DNA from 2 places in the Pseudoalteromonas galatheae genome. Region 1 is predicted to be linked to the other one. Evidence: predicted binding sites of a transcription regulator. Region 1 holds the regulator's gene; the other holds the start of a gene.

Region 1 (5,800 bases):
AGGTAGGAGTTATGAAAACATTTTATGCACCAGCGTCTATGGGCAATTTTTGTGTTGGCTTTGATGCCCTTGGCGCCGCACTCCAGCCTATTGATGGCAGTTTACTGGGTGATCAGGTCAGCGTTGAAGCCGCAGAGCGTGATACGTTCAATTGTATTGGTCCATACGCTGAAAAGCTCTCCGCCGATCCTAAAGATAATTTGGCGTTTCAGTGCTTACAGCACTTTAAACAGCATGTGGCACCCAACATGCCTGCGGTTGCCATGACCTTGTATAAAGGGCTCCCTGTTGGTTCAGGTCTAGGTTCAAGTGCTTGCTCTGTGGTTGCCGCTTTTGCTGCACTCAATGATTTTGCTAATACACAATTAAGCCAAGAGGCGCTTATTGAGTTGATGGCCGACTTTGAAGCTAAGGTCAGTGGTGGTCGTCACTACGACAACATCACGCCCTGCTACCTTGGTGGGCTACAACTGACAGCAGACTGCATTCCAAGTAAAGCAATCAGCGTTGCGCATAATGAAAGCTGGTTTTATGTTATTGCATACCCTGGCTTTGCGTTGAATACAGCGAAAGCAAGACAAGCACTACCACAGCAGTTTTCTTTGCATGATACGGTGGAATTTGCCCAGCGACTGTCGGGCTTTTGCTTATTGATGCAGTCAGGTCAATTTGACAAAGCACTGTCGATGATGAAAGACAGTATTGCCGAGGAAGCGAGAGCACCACTCATTGCCGGCTTTAACGAAGCTAAAGACGCGCTACCAGCCCTCGGTGCCGAGCTGGTGAGCATTTCAGGGGCTGGGCCTACGCTATTTAGCATTTGTAAGTCTGAGCAACAGGCAAATGCAGTGCAGCAGTGGTTGCAACAAAATTACATTAATGAAGCGGGTTTTAGCCATATTTGCCGATTAGATGCGCAAGGCACAAGAGAATTAAAGGATCAAAAGTAATGAAATTAGTGAATTTAAAAGACGAACATCAGGTTGTTTCATTTGTAGAAGCGGTAAAAATTGGTTTAGGCCGTAACCAAGGGGTCTTTTTTCCTCCTACATTTGAGCGTATTGCGGATGTTGATGCATTACTTGAATTACCTTTTGCTGAGCGTAGTGCCAAGGTACTACATCACCTTATTGGTGATGAACTACCACAAGATACGCTCGATGCGATGGTAAAACGCGCCTTTAATTTCCCGGCTAAGCTAGTAGAAGTTGCTAAGAATCAGCATTGCTTAGAGTTGTTTCATGGTCCAACATTAGCGTTTAAAGACTTTGGCGGCCGCTTTATGGCGGAATGCATTAGCATGTTTAATCAAGGTGAGCGTGTGACTATCCTCACGGCAACAAGTGGTGATACAGGCGCCGCCGTTGCCCATGCATTTTATGAAAAAGAAAATGTCGATGTTGTGATCCTTTATCCTCATGGCAAAATCTCCCTTGCTCAACAAAAGCTGTTTACAACACTTGGGAAAAACATTCATTGTTATGCTGTAGATGGTAGCTTTGATGACTGCCAAGCGATGGTGAAGTCAGCATTTCTTGATGACGAGGTAAAGCAAAAGCTTGGTCTTAATTCGGCAAACTCAATCAATATCAGCCGCTTAGTAGCGCAAGTGTGTTATTACTTTGAAGCACTAGCGCAATTACCTAAGTCTCAGCGTGATAAAGTACATGTTTCAGTACCAAGTGGTAACTTCGGTAACGTCTGTGCAGCGATGATTGCAGCGGCGATTGGATTACCTATTGCCAAGTTAAGTGCCACGACAAACCAAAATGATACAGTGCCCCGTTACATCGCCTCGGGTGAGTGGCAACCAAACGACACTTTGGAGTCACTTTCTAATGCGATGGACGTGAGTAAACCTAATAACTGGCCTCGAGTTGAAATCATGTTGGAAAGAGGGGATTTTAACAAACATGACTTTTATTCACGTTCGGTGTCGGAAGCACGCACTCAAACAGTGATGCAAGAATTACATGATAAAGGTTACTTGGCCGAGCCGCACACTGCGATAGCCTACGAGGGATTAGCGCTGGACTCTCAAGCGGATGAAACCGGGATTTTCCTTGCCACTGCACATCCTGCGAAGTTTAAAGAATCTGTAGAAGGTGTTTTAAATCAGGAGCTTGATATGCCGAAACCGTTGGCCGATGCATTGCAAAAACCATGTTTAGCTGAGCCACTTAGCGCGGATTATGATGCTTTGAAGGCAGCAATGTTAGCAAAACTCAACTAAATCAGAGAGCTTGTCTGGGTGGGTAGAATGCCCATTCAGATAAGGTCAATTTCGAGACTATATTAGCTTTTCAAATGCAACTTAGGTTGTCTTATTTAAAATATTAATGTTTAAATAAAAAAATATCATCGCGATAGGGGTGTGAAATAAATTCAATCCCTGCTTAAATATGCCCATGCTGATTTCATAGGCAAACTGGTTATCTTGTGATGCTAGATTGTCTTTAAAAATACCCTTACGTTTACCTAGGAGAAACCATGTTAGAACGTAACATGAATATTGCAGATTTTGACCCAGAACTATTTGCAGCGATTGAAGCAGAAACTTCACGTCAAGAAGAGCACATCGAGCTTATCGCTTCTGAGAACTACTGTAGCCCACGTGTACTTGAAGCGCAGGGTTCTCAGCTAACAAACAAGTATGCTGAAGGTTACCCAGGTAAGCGTTACTACGGCGGTTGTGAGCACGTTGACGTGGTTGAGCAACTTGCGATTGACCGCGCCAATGCGTTATTTGGTTCGACTTACGCAAACGTTCAGCCTCACGCTGGCTCACAAGCAAACGCGGCGGTATTCCAAGCGTTACTTCAGCCACATGACACTGTACTAGGTATGAGCCTTGCTCACGGTGGTCACTTAACGCACGGTTCACACGTAAACTTCTCTGGTAAAACGTACAATGCTATCCAGTACGGTCTAAACGAAGAAACTGGTGAAATCGATTACGCGCAAGTTGAAGCGTTAGCACTTGAGCACAAGCCAAAAATGATCATCGGCGGTTTCTCTGCATACTCAGGTATCGTTGACTGGGCTAAGTTCCGCGAAATCGCTGACAAAGTAGGCGCTTACCTACTTGTTGATATGGCGCACGTTGCAGGTCTTGTTGCCGCTGGTATCTACCCAAGCCCTGTGCCTCATGCACACGTTGTAACAACAACAACGCACAAAACGCTAGCGGGTCCTCGTGGTGGTCTTATCATCTCTGCTTGTGATGATGAAGAAATCTACAAAAAGCTAAACTCTGCGGTATTCCCAGGTGGCCAAGGTGGTCCTCTATGTCACGTTATCGCTGCAAAAGCGGTTGCGTTCAAAGAAGCACTACAACCAGAGTTCAAGTCATACCAAGAGCAAGTGGTTAAAAATGCACAAGCTATGGTTGCGGTACTTCAGGAGCGTGGTTATAAAGTGGTTTCTGGCAAAACTGAAAACCACCTGTTCCTACTTGACCTGATTGATAAAGACATCACAGGTAAAGATGCGGATGCAGCGCTTGGCCGTGCAAACATCACAGTAAACAAAAACTCTGTACCAAACGACCCACGCTCACCGTTCGTTACTTCTGGTCTGCGTATCGGTTCTCCTGCGATCACTCGCCGTGGCTTTAAAGAAGCTGAGTCGAAAGAGCTTGCTGGCTGGATCTGTGACGTACTAGACAACATCAACGATGAGTCTGTACAGGCACAAGTGAAAGAAAAAGTAAAAGCAATTTGCGCTAAATTACCTGTTTACGCATAATTTCGCTCACAAAAAAGCAGTTTTTTGTTATGATTAAGGCCGCATTCAAGCGGCCTTTTTTGTTTTTGAGTCAACGAGAGCGTCTATGCATTGTCCATTCTGTACAGCCAAAGATACCAAAGTGATAGATTCACGTTTGGTTGCTTCCGGCCACCAAGTCCGTCGCCGTCGTGAGTGCATTTTATGCCACGAACGCTTTACTACCTTCGAGGGCGCAGAGCTCTTAATGCCGCGCGTGATAAAGCAAGATGGTACTAGAGAGCCGTTCAATGAAGATAAGTTACTTAATGGCATGCACCGAGCGCTGGAAAAGCGTCCCGTTAGTACAGAGCAAATAGAAGAAGTAGTGCACCAAATTAAATCTCAAATTCGGGGTACTGGCGAACGTGAAGTACCAAGCGACATGATTGGCGAATGTATTATGGAAGCGCTCAAAAAGCTCGATAAAGTGGCTTATGTGCGATTTGCTTCGGTATATCGCTCTTTCGAAGATATTCGTGAGTTTGGTGAAGAAATTGCGAGGTTGGGGGATTGAGCCAGTTCACAGCGCAAGACCATGATTACATGAGCCGTGCTATCGCGCTTGCAAAGCGCGGTAAATACACCACAACACCCAATCCAAACGTCGGCTGTGTGATCGTAAAAGACGGTGAAATTGTCGGCGAAGGCGCGCACTTAAAAGCAGGTGAAGGCCATGCTGAAGTGCATGCGCTTAAGCAAGCTGGAGCTAAAGCCGCTGGTGCAACTGCCTATGTAACGCTTGAGCCATGTAGTCACTATGGTAGAACGCCGCCGTGTGCAAAAGGTTTGATTGACGCAGGCGTCAGCAGAGTGGTTGCAGCTATGGTTGATCCCAACCCACAGGTTGCAGGGCGTGGATTGGCAATGTTAGAAGCCGCGGGCATTACAACAGCCTATGGTTTGCTAGAGCTACAAGCTAGGGCACTAAATAATGGTTTTTTGAAACGAATGGAGTATGGAGTGCCGTTCGTGACCTGTAAACTTGCCGCTTCTGTTGATGGGAAAACCGCATTAAACAATGGCCAGAGTAAGTGGATAACCTCAGCTGCAGCGCGCTTAGACGTACAGCGCCACCGCGCGCAAAGTTGCGCGGTCTTGACCGGAGCCGATACGGTTATGGTAGACAACGCCAGACTCAATGTTCGTGAAGAATTTTTGCAAGACACCGATTATCCTCAATCTGAGCTACGCCAGCCGATACGTGCGATTATTGACTCACAAAATCGTCTGACACCAGATCTTGCGTTATTTACAATTGCATCTCCAGTGATTATTTTCCGCCGTACTATTGATAATTCAGTGCAATGGCCTCATTTCGTAGAGCAAATTGTCGTGCCTGAAATCAACGGTAAGCTCGACCTAAAAGCCGTGCTCAACAAGCTGGCTGAAAAGCACTGTAATTATGTTTGGCTTGAGGCCGGTGCCACCCTTGCGGGAGTAATGCATGAACAAGGGCTAATTGATGAATATATCATCTATTTGGCACCGAAAATAATTGGCGTTGGAAAAGGGCTGTTTAACACCACACCACTGAGTGCCATGTCGCAAATACCAGAGTTAGTGTTTGGCGACGTTTGCCAAGTGGGGCCTGATCTCAAACTTATCGCGACTAAAGAGAAGTAAAATGTTTACAGGTATTATCGAAGCAACAGGAACATTAACTCAATTGCAGCTCAAGGGCGGCGATTTAATTGTTCGTGTGACCACGACATCTCTTGATATGAGCGATGTAAACTTGGGTGATAGTATTGCCACGAACGGGGTTTGCCTGACCGTAACTGAGAAGTTTCATGATGGCTTCAAAGCCGATGTTTCTAACGAAACCTTAAGTTTGACGCGTTTTGCCGAGTACCAACAAGGCCAAAAGGTCAACCTTGAAAAGGCATTGCAGCCGATTTCACGCCTTGGCGGTCATTTGGTGTCTGGCCATGTGGATGGCATCGCTGAAGTGGTAGAGATAACCGCTAATGCCAGAGCGACCGACTATTGGTTGACTGCGCCATCATCGCTAATGAAGTATATTCCGTATAAA
Region 2 (5,800 bases), 860 kb from region 1:
AAATCGAGCAGTTCTTTGTATTCTGCTAGAATTTTCTCGTGCTCAAGACCCGTTAATTTGTGTAGTCTTAAGTCTAGAATTGCTTGGGCTTGTTGCTCAGACAAATAGTACTGACCATCACGGATCCCTAATTCTTCCGCTAACCAGTCCGGACGCGCAACATTTTCTTCGCCAGTGCGCTCAAGCATTGATTTAACGTTACCAAGATCCCAAGCTCGTGCGGTTAGCGCTGCTTTTGCTTCTGCTGGTGTTGGTGACTTACGAATAAGCTCAATGATTGGGTCAATATTGGCTAGCGCAATTGCGAGGCCTTCAAGCGTATGCGCTCTGTCTCTCGCCTTACGCAGGTCAAATACAGTACGACGCGTTACGACTTCACGACGGTGAATAATAAACGCATCAAGCATTTCTTTCAGGTTGAAACACTTAGGCTGGTTATTATCTAGTGCAACCATATTGATGCCAAACACAGTTTGTAGTTGTGTTTGAGCGTATAGGTTGTTTAGTACAACTTCACCTACTTCACCACGCTTGATCTCAATAACGATACGCATACCGTCTTTATCCGACTCATCGCGTAGTGCACTGATCCCTTCAACCTTTTTATCTTTAACAAGCTCTGCAATCTTTTCGATTAGTCTTGCTTTGTTAACTTGGTAAGGAATTTCATGAACGATGATAGTTTCTTTGCCAGTCTTCTCATCAACTTCGATTTCAGCTTTCGCACGGATGTAGATCTTACCACGGCCTGTTTTATAGGCTTGTTCGATGCCATTCTTACCGCTAATAATGGCGGCTGTCGGGAAATCTGGACCCGGAATATAGTCGATTAACTCTTCAATAGTGATGTCTGGATTCTGGATCACAGCCAAACAGCCATTGATCACCTCGGTTAAGTTGTGAGGCGGAATATTGGTCGCCATACCAACCGCGATACCAGATGAACCATTCACCAATAAGTTAGGCACTTTAGTTGGTAACACATCTGGAATTTGCTCTGTACCATCGTAGTTTGGTACATAATCAACGGTTTCTTTTTCAAGGTCAGCAAGTAACTCGTGAGCGACTTTCGCCATACGTACTTCGGTATAACGCATCGCAGCTGCAGAGTCACCATCGACAGAACCAAAGTTACCTTGTCCATCTACGAGCATGTAGCGTAGAGAGAAAGGCTGAGCCATACGTACAATAGTATCGTAAACCGCGCTATCACCATGCGGGTGGTATTTACCGATTACGTCACCAACTACACGAGCTGACTTTTTATATGGTTTGTTCCAGTCATTTTTAAGTTCATTCATCGCGAACAATACACGACGGTGAACTGGCTTTAGGCCGTCACGTACGTCAGGTAATGCACGACCTACGATTACACTCATTGCATAATCTAGGTATGAATTTTTTAATTCATCTTCGATATTGACTGGCAGGATTTCATTGGCGAGATCAGGCATTTGACTCCACTTTCCTTCAGTGTCCACCCCTTTTGTGTCACACTACAACTTGTGTTGAGATGCTATCTGAATATCAAATTGCTTTTTCTGCTGAAGCGCCAATTAAACGCGCTTCGAAAAATAGCCGAATTGCCTCAGAGTATCAGCGGGGGCTTTGTTTATTATAAAATTCGTCAAGCATGCTAACACACTTTTTACCGTTTTACAGGTGCTATTTTTATCTAATCCCCTTTATAATGCGCTCAATTCGACGAGGAAGTTTTTTATGACCGAACATCAAAATGTAGACCCTAATGAAATCGCTAAATTTGAAGAAATAGCAGAGCGCTGGTGGGACCGAGAGGGAGAATTCAAACCATTACACGATATTAACCCATTGAGATTGGACTTTATTAACGATAAATGTGAAGGCCTATTTGCAAAAACAGTATTGGATGTCGGTTGTGGTGGTGGGATTTTAACAGAAAGCATGGCTAAGCTGGGCGCAAATGCAACCGGTATCGATATGGGACAAGAACCGCTCAATGTCGCAAAACTTCACGCGCTAGAGGTCGGCGTTAAAGTAGACTATCAAAAAGTGCCAGTAGAAGAATTCGCAGCCTTGCACCATGGCGAATTCGATGTAGTAACTTGCATGGAAATGTTAGAACACGTACCAGATCCAGAATCCATTATTCGTTCTGTCTCACAATTAGTTAAGCCCGGCGGTCATGTATTTTTTTCTACCTTAAACAAGACCACAAAAGCGTATTTACTGGCTATTGTCGCTGCTGAAAAACTGCTTAAAATGGTTCCTGAAGGCACGCATGAGCATGATAAGTTTATTCGCCCGTCTACCTTAATAGCTTGGGCTGAAAAGTACGACCTCAAAGTTAGAGCGGCAACAGGGATTAACTACAACCCTATCGGCAAAACATTTACCTTAACTAAAGACGTTTCGGTTAACTACATTCTACACTTCGAGAAGCTAGTATGATCCAAGCGGTACTATTTGATCTAGACGGCACCTTGCTGGATACCAGTGATGACTTGGGAGCTGCACTAAACCACGTTTTAACTGCTAACAAAATGCCTACTGTCGGCAAACAGGTATATAGCAGTGCGATTTCAAACGGCGTAGCAGCGATGTTGCAAGTAGGGTTTGGTGAGTCATTACAGCGCTACGATACTCAGGTATTACGTCAGGGGGTACTCGATTACTACCTTGCGAACCTGTCAGTACATTCCCAATGCTTTGCGCAGATTGGTGCGTTATTAGCGGCACTTGCAGAAAAAGAGATTCAGGTTGGGATCATGACAAACAAACCTGAGTTTTTAACACTTCCGCTACTAAAGCAGATCCCTGAACTTGCAAAGATCGAGACAGTAGTATGCGGAGATACACTGGCGGTGGCCAAGCCTCATCCAGAGCCTTTACTGTTAGTGGCATCAAAATTGGGGGTCTCACCTGAGCAGTGTATTTATGTTGGCGACGCTGAGCGAGATATTATTGCTGCGAAATCTGCAAAAATGATTAGTGCAGCAGCAATGTGGGGGTTCATTCCATCTGAAGCCGAAGCAAAGTCTTGGCATGCGGATCTCTATCTTACTAACCCATTAGACACGCTATCGCATATTTAGTGTTGATAGAAAAATAAAACACCATATATTGTGTTTTTGCTATAATAGATACGAATTTGTGTAGAAAAAAATCAGTTAGAATTTTTTTTTATTTTTGCTGAAAAGCGTCATCTTTCTGTTGATTTTTCTTTGTGAGCAGATAAGTGGATTGTCATAGGTTAGTGGATACTTACATAAGTAAATTATCCCAAACTTATCCACAATTCTGCCCGAGTTGTTCTCTTGCAAATTCACGTCAACCCCACTATCTTGTGATCCCTAGCCACTAGGGCACCATATATAGTGGTGGTTTGCTAAACAATTTTATATTCGTGCGATATCTAAAGCGCGTTCCTAAGGAATACAGGCACATAACATGAACCAACAGCTATCTGTATGCAAAAGAAACGGTCGCAAAGAACCGTTAGATCTAGATAAGATCCATCGTGTCATTACATGGGCGGCAGAAGGCCTAGATAACGTCTCAGTTTCTCAGGTTGAATTAAAGTCACACATCCAGTTTTATGACGGTATTCGTACTGGTGATATCCACGAAACGATTATTAAAGCTGCAGCCGATCTGATCTCAAAAGAGTCTCCAGATTATCAGTATCTAGCCGCTCGTTTGGCTATTTTCCACTTGCGTAAGAAAGCCTATGGCTGTTTTGAGCCGCCGCACTTACACGACCATGTGGTAAAGCTGGTTGAAGACAAGCGCTATGATCAGCATCTTCTTACCGATTACACAAAAGAAGAGTTTGATGAGCTAAACAACTACATCGATCATAGCCGAGATATGAACTTCAGCTATGCAGCTGTTAAGCAGTTGGAAGGTAAATACCTTGTACAAAACCGCGTAACAGGTGAGATCTACGAAAGTGCTCAGTTCTTATATGTTCTTGTAGCTGCTAGCCTGTTTGCAAACTACCCGAAAGAAACGCGTCTAGATTACATAAAGCGATTCTACGATGCAGTTTCAACATTCAAAATTTCATTACCTACGCCAATTATGGCGGGTGTTCGTACGCCGACACGTCAGTTTAGCTCATGTGTACTTATAGAATGTGCTGATAGCCTAGATTCAATCAACGCAACTTCTTCTGCGATTGTAAAATACGTCAGTCAGCGCGCTGGTATCGGTATTAACGCTGGTCGTATTCGTGCGCTAGGTAGCCCAATCAGAAATGGTGAAGCGTATCACACAGGATGTATTCCGTTTTATAAGCACTTCCAAACGGCTGTTAAAAGCTGTTCTCAAGGTGGTGTACGTGGTGGCGCAGCGACCCTATTCTACCCGCTTTGGCATCTTGAAGTTGAAAACCTATTAGTACTAAAAAATAACCGTGGTGTTGAAGAGAACCGTGTGCGTCATTTGGATTATGGCGTGCAGTTCAACAAAACCATGTATAGCCGCCTAATTAAAGACGACTATATCACGCTATTTAGTCCATCAGATGTGCCTGGTCTTTACGACGCATTCTTTGAAGACCAAGATAAATTCGAAGAACTGTATGTTAAGTACGAGCAAGATGAGTCTATCCGTAAGAAACGCATTAAAGCGATTGAGTTATTCTCAATGTTTGCGCAAGAACGTGCGAGCACTGGTCGTATTTATCTACAAAACGTTGATCACTGTAATACACACAGTCCGTTTGACTCTAAGGTTGCACCGATCCGCCAGTCAAACCTATGTCTTGAAATTGCACTACCGACTAAGCCTCTAAGCCACGTAAACGACCCTGAAGGTGAAATTGCACTATGTACGCTTTCCGCATTTAACTTGGGTGCCATCAAGTCTCTAGACGAGTTAGAAGAGTTAGCAGAGCTTGCGGTTCGCGCACTTGATAACTTATTAGACTATCAAGACTACCCCGTACCTGCTGCGTACAATGCAACGATGGGACGCCGTACACTAGGTATCGGTGTGATTAACTTTGCTTATTATCTTGCAAAGAATGGCGTTAAGTACTCCGACGGTAGCGCTAACGGCCTAACACATAAAACATTTGAAGCCATTCAATACTATCTGATGAAAGCTTCGAATGAATTGGCAAAAGAGCGCGGCGCTTGTCCTAAATTTAACGAAACGACGTACTCACAAGGTATTATGCCAATAGATACTTATAAGCGTGACCTTGATAAAGTATGCGAAGAGCCATTGCATCTGGATTGGGATTCACTAAGAGCAAGTATCCAAGAACACGGTATGCGCAACTCAACGTTGTCTGCCTTGATGCCATCTGAAACATCATCACAAATTTCAAACGCAACAAACGGTATCGAACCACCTCGTGGTCATATCAGTGTTAAAGCGAGTAAAGATGGTATCTTGAAGCAAGTAGTACCAGAGTACGACCGCCTCAAAGATAACTATGAGCTACTTTGGGATATTCCATCTAACGATGGTTACCTTGCATTAGTTGGTATTATGCAAAAGTTCATCGATCAAACTATCTCTGCAAATACCAATTATGATCCAAGTAAGTTTGAAGCGGGTAAAGTTCCTATGAAGCTATTGCTAAAAGACTTACTCACCGCATACAAACTTGGTGTTAAAACGCTTTACTACCATAACACCCGTGACGGTGCTTCAGATGCTCAAGATGAGTTAAAACCAGAAGCAGAAGACGATGGTTGTGAAGGCGGCGCTTGTAAGATATAACTTTTATGCGGGTGGTCTTCACCCGCTTTTTTAGGTATTGAGTAACACATTTATGGCATATTCTACGTTTAGCAGAAATCATAAC

What was found. Region 1 encodes NrdR, which represses ribonucleotide reductase genes. Its sites were predicted from a motif close to AAACACNANATNTNGTGTTT; they were not measured.
Region 2: a site for NrdR is predicted at 3,343-3,362, ahead of nrdA (class 1a ribonucleoside-diphosphate reductase subunit alpha). Genes of this name have one in related genera too.

What each region holds. Positions count from the first base shown of each region.
Region 1 is NZ_PNCO02000001.1:718,938-724,737, forward strand. Features, by position in the region: gene thrA (bifunctional aspartate kinase/homoserine dehydrogenase I) at 1-6, shown strand, start outside; gene thrB (homoserine kinase) at 12-950, shown strand; gene thrC (threonine synthase) at 950-2,233, shown strand; gene glyA (serine hydroxymethyltransferase) at 2,491-3,747, shown strand; gene nrdR (transcriptional regulator NrdR) at 3,833-4,282, shown strand; gene ribD (bifunctional diaminohydroxyphosphoribosylaminopyrimidine deaminase/5-amino-6-(5-phosphoribosylamino)uracil reductase RibD) at 4,279-5,391, shown strand; gene CWC29_RS03130 (riboflavin synthase) at 5,393-5,800, shown strand, end outside.
Region 2 is NZ_PNCO02000001.1:1,582,796-1,588,595, reverse strand. Features, by position in the region: gene gyrA (DNA gyrase subunit A) at 1-1,454, opposite strand, end outside; gene ubiG (bifunctional 2-polyprenyl-6-hydroxyphenol methylase/3-demethylubiquinol 3-O-methyltransferase UbiG) at 1,720-2,430, shown strand; gene CWC29_RS06880 (HAD family hydrolase) at 2,427-3,074, shown strand; gene nrdA (class 1a ribonucleoside-diphosphate reductase subunit alpha) at 3,430-5,715, shown strand; gene nrdB (class Ia ribonucleoside-diphosphate reductase subunit beta) at 5,768-5,800, shown strand, end outside.